DNA from 2 places in the Arthrobacter sp. FX8 genome. Region 1 is predicted to be linked to the other one. Evidence: predicted binding sites of a transcription regulator. Region 1 holds the regulator's gene; the other holds the start of a gene.
The links. The regulator HrcA, encoded in region 1, represses chaperone genes, less so after heat shock. The targets are predictions, from matches to a motif close to TTNGCACTCGNNNNNNNCGAGTGCNAA.
Positions count from the first base shown of each region.

Region 1 (4,585 bases):
AACCACGGCTGCGTCCGAACAGGGGCAGGCCGGCGTCTTCACCCTGGCCCTGAACCTTCCGCCGGGCGATTACATGCTGCGGGTGGCCCAGGCCGGCTCCGGCGGGGAACCGGACCGGAACGAGGACACGAGGTCCTTTAAGGTCCGGTAGCCGTCCACCGGCCAAGGACGTCGCTGGCAAGCACGACGGCGGCCGGGCCGGCTGTGGAGGACCGCAGGACATGGTGCCCCAGGAGGGCGGTCACGGCGCCCTTATCGCAGAGTTTGGTTACCTCCCGCTGGCTGATGCCGCCCTCCGGACCGACGATGAGCAGGATTTCCCGGGGTCCGGAGCCTGCTTTCCCTTGCCATGCTTCAAGGACGGTGCGCAGCGGCCGAACGGCGTCCTCATGCAGGATGACAGCGAGGTCGGCAGCTTCCACGGCAGCGGAAAGCCCGGCAGTGTCGACGGCGGACCGCACTTCGGGGATCCAGGCGCGCCGTGCCTGCTTGGCGGCCGCGGCCACGGAGGATTCCCATTTGGCATGGGCCCGGGCTGCGCGGTCGCCCTTCCAGCGGACGATTGACCGTTCGGACTGCCAGGGTATGACGGCGTCGATGCCCAGTTCCGTGGCCGTCTCGATGGCCAGCTCGTCGCGGTCCCCCTTGGCGAGGGCCTGGACCAGCACCAGCCGGACGTCCGGCCTGTCTTCGACGGTCAGCGTCCCGCATTCCACCTCGAGTGCGGAGGGAGCGGCGGACACCACCTTCCCGGTCATCCGGGTGCCGGCGCCGTCGACGATGTCCACCGCTTCGCCGGGAGACAGCCGTTTGACGGTGACGGCATGCCGCGCCTCCGCCCCGTCGAGGACAAAGAGTTGGCCGGCCGCCATCCCGGCCAGCGAACCGGGGGGCGTGAAGAAGACGGGGTTGCTCACCGCTACAGGTTACCGAGCCGGTCCCGGAGCTTGGCGAACATGCCGCCGCTGGCAGCGAGCTTGCCCTCGGTGATCTGTTCACCACGGAGCTTGGCCAGTTGGCGCAGGAGGTCCTCCTGCGCGGGGTCGAGCTTGGCCGGGGTGTCCACCTGGAGGTGGACCTTCAGGTCGCCGCGGCCGTAGCCCCTCAGGTGGGTGACGCCGAGGCCGCGCAGGGTGATGATCTCCCCCGACTGGGTACCGGGCTTGACGTCGATCTCCTGCGTGCCGTCGAAGGTTTCCAGGCTGACATCCGTGCCCAGGGCGGCTGCCGTCATGGGGATGTGCAGGGTGGCGTGCAGGTCGTCGCCCTCCCGCACGTAGGTGGCGTCATTGTTGACGCGGATCTCCACGTACAGGTCGCCGGCCGGACCGCCCGCGGGGCCGGCCTCGCCCTGGCCGGAGAGCTGGATCCGGGTTCCGGTGGCCACACCGGCAGGGACCTTGATGGTCAGCGACCGGCGGCTGCGGATACGGCCCTGGCCGCTGCACTCGTTGCAGGGATCCTTGATGACGGTGCCGAAACCTTCGCAGGTGCCGCAGGGGGCGGCCGTCATGACCTGGCCGAGGATGGAGCGGACGGCCCGCTGGACCTGTCCGCTGCCGCCGCAGATGTCGCAGCGTTCCGGATGGGTGCCGGGGCGGCAACAGGATCCGTCACAGGTGGGGCAGACCACGGCGGTGTCCACTTCGAGTTTCTTGTTCACGCCGAACACGGCGTCGCGGAGGTCGATCCGTACGCTGATCAGGGCATCCTGGCCGCGGCGGACACGGGAAGCCGGACCGGACGTGCCGCCGGCGCCGAAGAAGGTGTCGAAAATATCCTGGAACGCGAAGCCCTGGCCCGCGTAGCCTGCGCCGCCGAAACCGTTGTCGGTGCCGTTCTCATTGCCGGTGGTGTCGTAGATCCGGCGCTTCTGGGGGTCCGAAAGCACCTCGTAGGCGTGAGTTACTGCCTTGAACCGTTCCGATGCGTCCGCACCGGGGTTTACGTCCGGGTGAAGGGTGCGGGCCAGCTTGCGGTAGGCCTTTTTGATTTCTTCACCCGTCGCTTCGGGTGAGACTCCAAGGACGTCATAGTGGCTGCTCAAAGTTCGTATCTCTTCCTTGTTGTACTGCGTTCAGTTGGGCGGCCCAGCTCTTGCTTTCCGGCCGAAGCGCGCTCCGGCGGCCAAGAGTCAGGGCCCCAAAATCCTGGAAAGGTAGCGCGCCACTGCCCTGACGGCGGCCATGGTGGTGGGGTAATCCATCCGGGTGGGCCCGAGGATGCCTACTTTCGCCGAGCTGTCCGGACCGTAGGCAGTGGCCACCACGGAGGCCTCGGCAAGGCCGTCGTACGGGTTCTCCCGTCCGATGCTGACAGCGACGCCGCGGTGGTCCTGGGCCATTTCGCTCAACAGCCGCAGCATCACCACCTGTTCCTCCAGCGCCTCGAGCACCGGGCCGATGCTGAGGGGGAAGTCGACGTTGGACCTGGCCAGATTGGCGGTGCCGGCCATGACCATCCGGTCCTCCCGGCTGTTTTGCGCCAGGCCCTCCAGTCCGAGCGCCAATGCGTGTGCCGCCTGCCGCTGCGGGTGCGGGGTGGCGGCGACGACGGCGGGCAGCGCCTGGGCCAGTTGGCGCAGCGGTGTTCCGCCCAGTGCACCGAGGAACCGGGTGCGCAGTTCGGCCAGTGCGTCGTCGCCAAGGTCCTGCCCGACGTCGATCACCCGCTGCTCCACCTTGCCGCTGTTGGCGATCAGGACGACGAGGACCTTGCGCGGGGCGAGCAGGACGAATTCGATGTGCCGGACCAGTGCCCTGCTCAGGTGCGGATACTGCACCACGGCAACCTGGTTGGTCAGCTGCGACAGCAGCCGGACGGTCCTCTCCAGCACGTCGTCGAGGTCGTCCGCGCCTTCGAGCAGGGACTGGATGGCGCGGCGTTCGGCGGCCGAGAGCGGCTTGACAGCCGAGATTTGGTCCACAAAGAGCCGGTAGCCCTTGTCCGTGGGAATCCGGCCGGCACTGGTGTGCGGGGCGGTGATCAGCCCCTCGTCCTCCAGTGCGGCCATGTCATTGCGGATGGTGGCGCTGGAAACACCAAGATGATGCCGCTCCACCAGGGCCTTGGACCCAACCGGCTCGCGGGAGTGGACGTAGTCCTCCACGATGGCCCGCAGTACTTCCAGCTTGCGTGGCTCGCTCACTCTCCACCTCCATCCATGGTTCGGGGCGCATGCCCCTCCCGATGCAACCCAGGGTTAGCACTCGACATGCCTAAGTGCTAACAGTCTATTATGCCTCGGCCCGTTGTTAGCATTGGTACCGCTCCGGGCGAAATTGCGGAGTTGAACACTAGCGCTAGGCGGATCAAATCCATGGATTACCGGAACTGGGGCCCACGCGGCATATCCGCTCCCGCCCGGACGGAACTGCCTGAGGTCCCCGTGGAGCGCGGCATGGTGCTCGAGGAAGTGCAGTCGGGCTGGGTGGGTGCCGTGACCCGGGTGGAGAAATCCGGCGGCATGCATGTGGTGGCGCTGGAGGACCGCAGGGGAAAATCGCGTTCCTTCCGCCTTGGGTTCGGCTTCCTCCTGGAGGGCCGGCCGATCCGGCTGATGCCACCCGCCCCCCGGCCGGCCGCTGCCGGTCCCGCGGCGGGCAGGACGGCCTCGGGGTCCGTTCGGGTCGCCGGACAACGCGCCCAGGTGGCCAAGGCCAGCCGGATCTGGGTGGAAGGCAAGCACGACGCCGAACTGGTGGAAAAGGTCTGGGGAGACGACCTCCGGGTGGAGGGCATCGTCGTCGAGCCCCTGCACGGCATTGACGACCTTGCCGCAGCCGTCGCGGACTTCAGGCCGGGGCCTGGCCGCCGTCTTGGCGTCCTGGTGGACCACCTGGTTCCTGACTCCAAGGAGTCCCGCATCGCGGATGCCGTCATGGCCTCCCCGGGCGCCGCAGGCAACGTCCTGATCGTCGGTCACCCCTACGTGGACGTCTGGCAGGCGATCCGGCCCGCTGTCCTTGGCATCGACAAATGGCCGGCCGTGCCCCGCGGGCAGGACTGGAAGACGGGGATCCTGAAAGCCTTCGGCTGGCCCCACGCCACCAAGGAAGATGTCGGCCTGGGATGGCAGAAGCTGCTGGGCGCCGTGCGCACGTACGCGGACCTCGAAGCGTCGCTGCTGGGCAGGGTCGAGGAAGTCATCGATTTCCTGACCGTGCCGTGAAGGGCGGACGGCGTCCCGGGAACCAGTATTCTTGGTAGTGCGGTTCCTTGTTTCCTGAGGCACTGCGCACCGCGCCGGAATTGTAGTCAGCACCACTTGCACCTTCGAAGGAACAGACTGTGGCAGAAAACGCACGTGATCACAGGGACGGCCAGGGCCGTTCCGAGTACCATGGCGTCCCCGCCAACGCCCTGCCGCTTACGGCCAGCGAAGACCGCCAGTGGGCGACGCTGGCGCACTTCGGCGGGATCCTGGGGTGCGTCCCCTCGCTGCTGATCTACTTGATCTTCCGTGACCGCGGGCCATTTACCGCCCAGGAATCCAAGGAAGCGCTGAACTTCAGCCTGCCGCCCACCATCGCCGCGGTGCTGGCCAACATCCTGGTGTTCGTCCCCTACGTCGGGAACATCTTCG
Region 1 is NZ_CP113505.1:1,592,823-1,597,407, forward strand. It holds gene OUO20_RS07210 (GerMN domain-containing protein) at 1-151, shown strand, start outside; gene OUO20_RS07215 (16S rRNA (uracil(1498)-N(3))-methyltransferase) at 138-917, opposite strand; gene dnaJ (molecular chaperone DnaJ) at 920-2,047, opposite strand; gene hrcA (heat-inducible transcriptional repressor HrcA) at 2,135-3,148, opposite strand; gene OUO20_RS07230 (DUF3097 domain-containing protein) at 3,320-4,171, shown strand; gene OUO20_RS07235 (DUF4870 domain-containing protein) at 4,291-4,585, shown strand, end outside.

Region 2 (4,585 bases), 750 kb from region 1:
GGGCCTGGGCATCCGCGGCTGTGCCATCTCCATGCCGTACAAGGAAGACGTCATCGCGCTGGTGGACGAGATGGACCCGTCCGCCAAGGCCATCGACTCCGTGAACACCATCGTGAACACCGACGGCCACCTCAAGGCGTACAACACCGACTACACGGCCATTGAGCAGCTGCTGGCATCCAACGGGGTCCCCACCGACTATTCCGTGCTGGTCCAGGGGGCGGGCGGGATGGCCAAGGCCACCGTCGCCGCGCTCCGGGACGCCGGTTTCAAGGACGTCACCGTCATCGCCCGGAACGAGGCCGCCGGGCGTGCGCTCGCAGGACAGTACGGTTTCCAGTGGCGTGCAGCGCTCGACGGCGGGACGGCGGACATGATCATCAACGTCACCCCCATCGGCATGGCGGGCGGCGCCGAAGCTGACAGCCTGTCCTTCCCCGCGGAGGCCATCGAGGCCGCACGCGTGGTCTTCGACGTGGTGGCACTGCCCGCCGAGACGCCGCTGATCCGGGCCGCCCGCGCGGCAGGCAAGCACGTCATCACCGGTGCGGAGGTTGCCACCATCCAGGCCCTGGAACAGTTTGTGCTGTACACGGGAGTGCGCCCCACCGCGGAACAGGTCCGGGCAGCCGAGGAGTTCATGCGCGCCCAGTAGGCGTTTACACCGGTTCCACCACGATGGCCACGCGGTCCTCGCCGATGCGAGTCAGGACCAGCGTGGCCGTCCTGGCGGAACCCTTGGCGGCGCCCTTGCCCTGCGGGAGGAGCTGCTTCCGCAGCTCTTCCGGGGTCACCGCTGTGCCGCGCTTCTTGATGTCCAGCACGGTGATCCCCTCCTCCTTCACCCAGGCCTTGAGTGCCTTGACGTTGTAGGGCATGACTTCCAGGACCCTGTAAGCCTTGGCGAACGGGGTGTCCAGAAGTTCCGCGGCACAGATGTAGGCAATGTGTTCATCCACCAGGTGCCCGCCGAGCTGCAGCGCCACGTCGGCAACCAGCCCGGCACGGATCACGGCGCCGTCGGGTTCGTACAGGTAACCCTCCACGGGTCCCACCGGAGCGGCCGGGCCAGCGCCGAAGTCCTCTGCGCTGGTCAGCTCGGCGGGCCCCTGGGACCCCAGGACCAGGGCAGCCCGGCGGACCCCGGGCCTGCGCACGGCGTTGAACCAGAGGGTCACCTCGGTCACGTCCCCGGCCACCGACACCCACTGGGCTTCGCATCCCGTGGGCACGGACTCGTGGGGCATGCCCGGGCCCATCTTCACGCCCACCGCCTTCCCCCGGCGGCCAGCGACTCCACGAAGGACAACGGCGGTGAGAAAGCCTCCGGGTCCCAGATCCGCTTGGTCCCCGACGTGGAAGTGACGCGGCGTGCCGGATCCAGCCAGACGCCGTCGATCCCTTCCAGCGGGACCGATGCCGCGTCCGCGTGGACCACCGTGGCATTGGGGAAGGGGATGAGGTTCATGGTGGCGCAGGCGGCGGTGGTTTCATCCATCTCCACGGCGGTGACGGTGATGTCCAGGGAAGCCAGGGCCATGGCGTCGGCACCAAGACCGCAGCCCAGGTCCGCCACGTGCCGGATCCCGGCTGCGGCGAACCGCTGCGCGTGGTGTGCGGCGACGTTCAGCCGGGTGGCCTGCTCAAGGCCTGCCTGGGTGAAAAGCATCTGGCGGGCGAACTCACCAAACTTCGCCTCGGCCCTGGTCCGCAGCCTGGATTGCGTCAGGACGGCGGATACAAGTTCGCCCGGGTGGCCGGCTTTCCGGAGCGCCGAATTGAGCTCAAACGCGTCCTCTTCGCGGTAGGGGCCCAGCGATGCCAGCAACTCCCAGCCTTCGGGGGTCAACAGGGGTGCGATCTGGTCCTGGGGAGCGTGGGGCATGGTTTCCAGCCTAGTGGAGGACGGCTGCCGGGATACGGATACTGTTGAAACCATGGATGACAGCGCAGCCCCAGGGGAGACCGGCGAACATCGACCCAGGGACCGCGGTGTGGCTAGGTTTGCCCGTCCAGCCCTGATCGCCGCGGCCGTGGTGGCCGTGGTGTGCATCGCCCTGTTGGTGATCATTTTCCTGCTGGACACGTTCAACGCCACCGTTTATTCGGTGGGCGGCAACGACATCCACGACAACACGCAGGAGGCGCGGGACATCCGCGGGTTGTACGACGGCGCACGGGCCGGGAGCATTTTCTTCCTCGTTGTTGCCGTACTCACCGCAGCCGGGGCCGGTTGGGTGCTTTACCGGAAACGTCAGCAGGGAGGCGGCGAGGCCGACGGTGGCGAGGACGTGGACTTCGACGACCTGGGCCGTTAGGGAAGCATGTTTGCCGCCCTGGACCGCCGTCGGCCGGAGCCCGAAAGGCTTACGCCGATGACGAAACGTTGGCACTCACCTTGACCGAGTGCTAACCCTTACATAGAGTCTTCATTAGCACTCTCCCTAGGAGGGTGCTAACACATGAAGAGCTGCCAGCCAGGCTGCTGCCGGCACCGCGACGACGGTTTGCCAGCCACGGCGGAAAGCTTTCCAGTCCACGAATTTTGCTGACGAAAAGGAGAGGTCCGAGTGTCGGTCTCTATTAAGCCTCTTGAGGATCGTATTGTTGTCCGCCCGCTCGAAGCCGAGCAGACCACGGCTTCAGGCCTGGTCATCCCGGACTCCGCCCAGGAGAAGCCGCAGGAAGGCGAAGTTGTTGCAGTAGGCCCCGGCCGTTTCGAAGACGGCCAGCGGGTTCCGGTTGACGTTGCCGTTGGCGACGTCGTCATCTACTCCAAGTACGGCGGAACCGAAGTCAAGACCGGCGGCACCGAGTACCTGGTGCTGTCCGCCCGCGACGTCCTGGCTGTCGTCGTCAAGTAACTCTTCCGGATCCCCGTGCCGCCGGCCATGCTCATGCTGGCCGGCAGTGCGGGGTTTCTGTCTTTGAAAGGACAAAACCATGGCAAAGCAGCTTGCGTTTAACGACGCTGCCCGCCGGTCCCTTGAGGCCGGCATCGATAAGCTCGCGAACACCGTCAAGGTGACGCTCGGCCCCCGCGGCCGCAACGTCGTCCTGGACAAGAAGTGGGGCGCCCCCACCATCACGAATGACGGCGTCACCATCGCCCGTGAAGTGGAACTTGACGATCCCTACGAGAACCTTGGCGCGCAGCTGGCCAAGGAAGTAGCCACCAAGACCAACGACGTTGCCGGCGACGGCACCACCACCGCCACGGTCCTGGCCCAGGCCCTGGTCAAGGAAGGCCTGCGCAACGTTGCTGCCGGCGCCGCTCCCGGCCAGATCAAGCGCGGCATCGAAGTTGCGGTTGAAGCCGTGGCTGCCCGCCTGCTCGAAAACGCCCGCCCGGTCGAAGGCACCCAGGTGGCTAACGTTGCCGCCATCTCGGCCCAGAGCGACGAAATCGGCGAACTGCTCGCCGAGGCCTTTGGCAAGGTGGGCAAGGATGGCGTCATCACCATCGAAGAGTCCTCCACCACCCAGACCGAACTGGTCCTCACCGAGGGCATGCAGTTCGACAAGGGCTACCTGTCCCCGTACTTCGTCACCGACGCGGAACGCCAGGAAGCAGTCCTCGAGGACGCCCTTATCCTGATCAACCAGGGCAAGATCTCCTCGATCCAGGAATTCCTGCCGCTGCTGGAAAAGGCACTGCAGGCTTCCAAGCCGCTGTTCATCATCGCCGAGGACGTCGAGGGCGAGGCCCTGTCCACGCTCATCGTCAACCGCATCCGCGGCACCCTGAACGTTGTTGCCGTCAAGGCTCCCGGCTTCGGCGACCGCCGCAAGGCCATGCTGCAGGACATCGCCACCCTCACCGGTGCGCAGGTTGTCTCCCCGGAGCTGGGCCTGAGCCTGGACACCGTTGGCCTGGAGGTGCTGGGTACCGCCCGCCGCATCACCGTCACCAAGGACAACACCACCATCGTCGACGGCGCAGGCTCGGCCGAGGACGTGGCCGCACGCGTTGCCCAGCTGCGCGCCGAGGTTACCCGCACCGATTCCGACTGGGACCGCGAAAAGCTCCAGGAGCGGCTGGCCAAGCTGGCCGGCGGCATCGGCGTCATCAAGGTGGGTGCCGCAACCGAGGTTGAGCTGAAGGAAAAGAAGCACCGCATCGAGGACGCAGTGTCCTCCACCCGCGCTGCCCTCGAAGAAGGCATCGTGGCCGGCGGCGGCTCGGCCCTGATCCACGCCCTCAAGGCACTGGATGAGGATGCCGCCGTCAACGCCCTCGAAGGCGACGCTGCCGCGGCCGTCGGCATTGTCCGCCGCGCGCTGGTCCAGCCCCTGCGCTGGATCGCCCAGAACGCCGGCTTCGACGGTTACGTGGTCACCTCCAAGGTTGCCGACCTGGAAATCAACAACGGGTTCAACGCCAAGTCCGGCGAGTACGAGGACCTGATCGCTGCGGGCGTCATCGACCCCGTCAAGGTCACCCGTGCAGCCCTCCGCAACGCGGCCTCCATCGCCGCGCTGGTTCTCACCACCGAGACCCTTGTCGTGGAGAAGCCGGCCGAAGAGGACGAGCACGCAGGCCACAGCCACTGATCCTGCCCGTCTTCACATACAGAAAACCGGT
Region 2 is NZ_CP113505.1:2,341,573-2,346,157, reverse strand. It holds gene OUO20_RS10735 (shikimate 5-dehydrogenase) at 1-655, shown strand, start outside; partial or broken gene OUO20_RS10730 (THUMP-like domain-containing protein) at 660-1,885, opposite strand; gene OUO20_RS10725 (DLW-39 family protein) at 1,938-2,318, shown strand; gene groES (co-chaperone GroES) at 2,571-2,864, shown strand; gene groL (chaperonin GroEL) at 2,944-4,554, shown strand.
Region 2: groES (co-chaperone GroES) is a predicted target of HrcA. The motif match lies at 2,387-2,413, and genes of this name have one in related genera.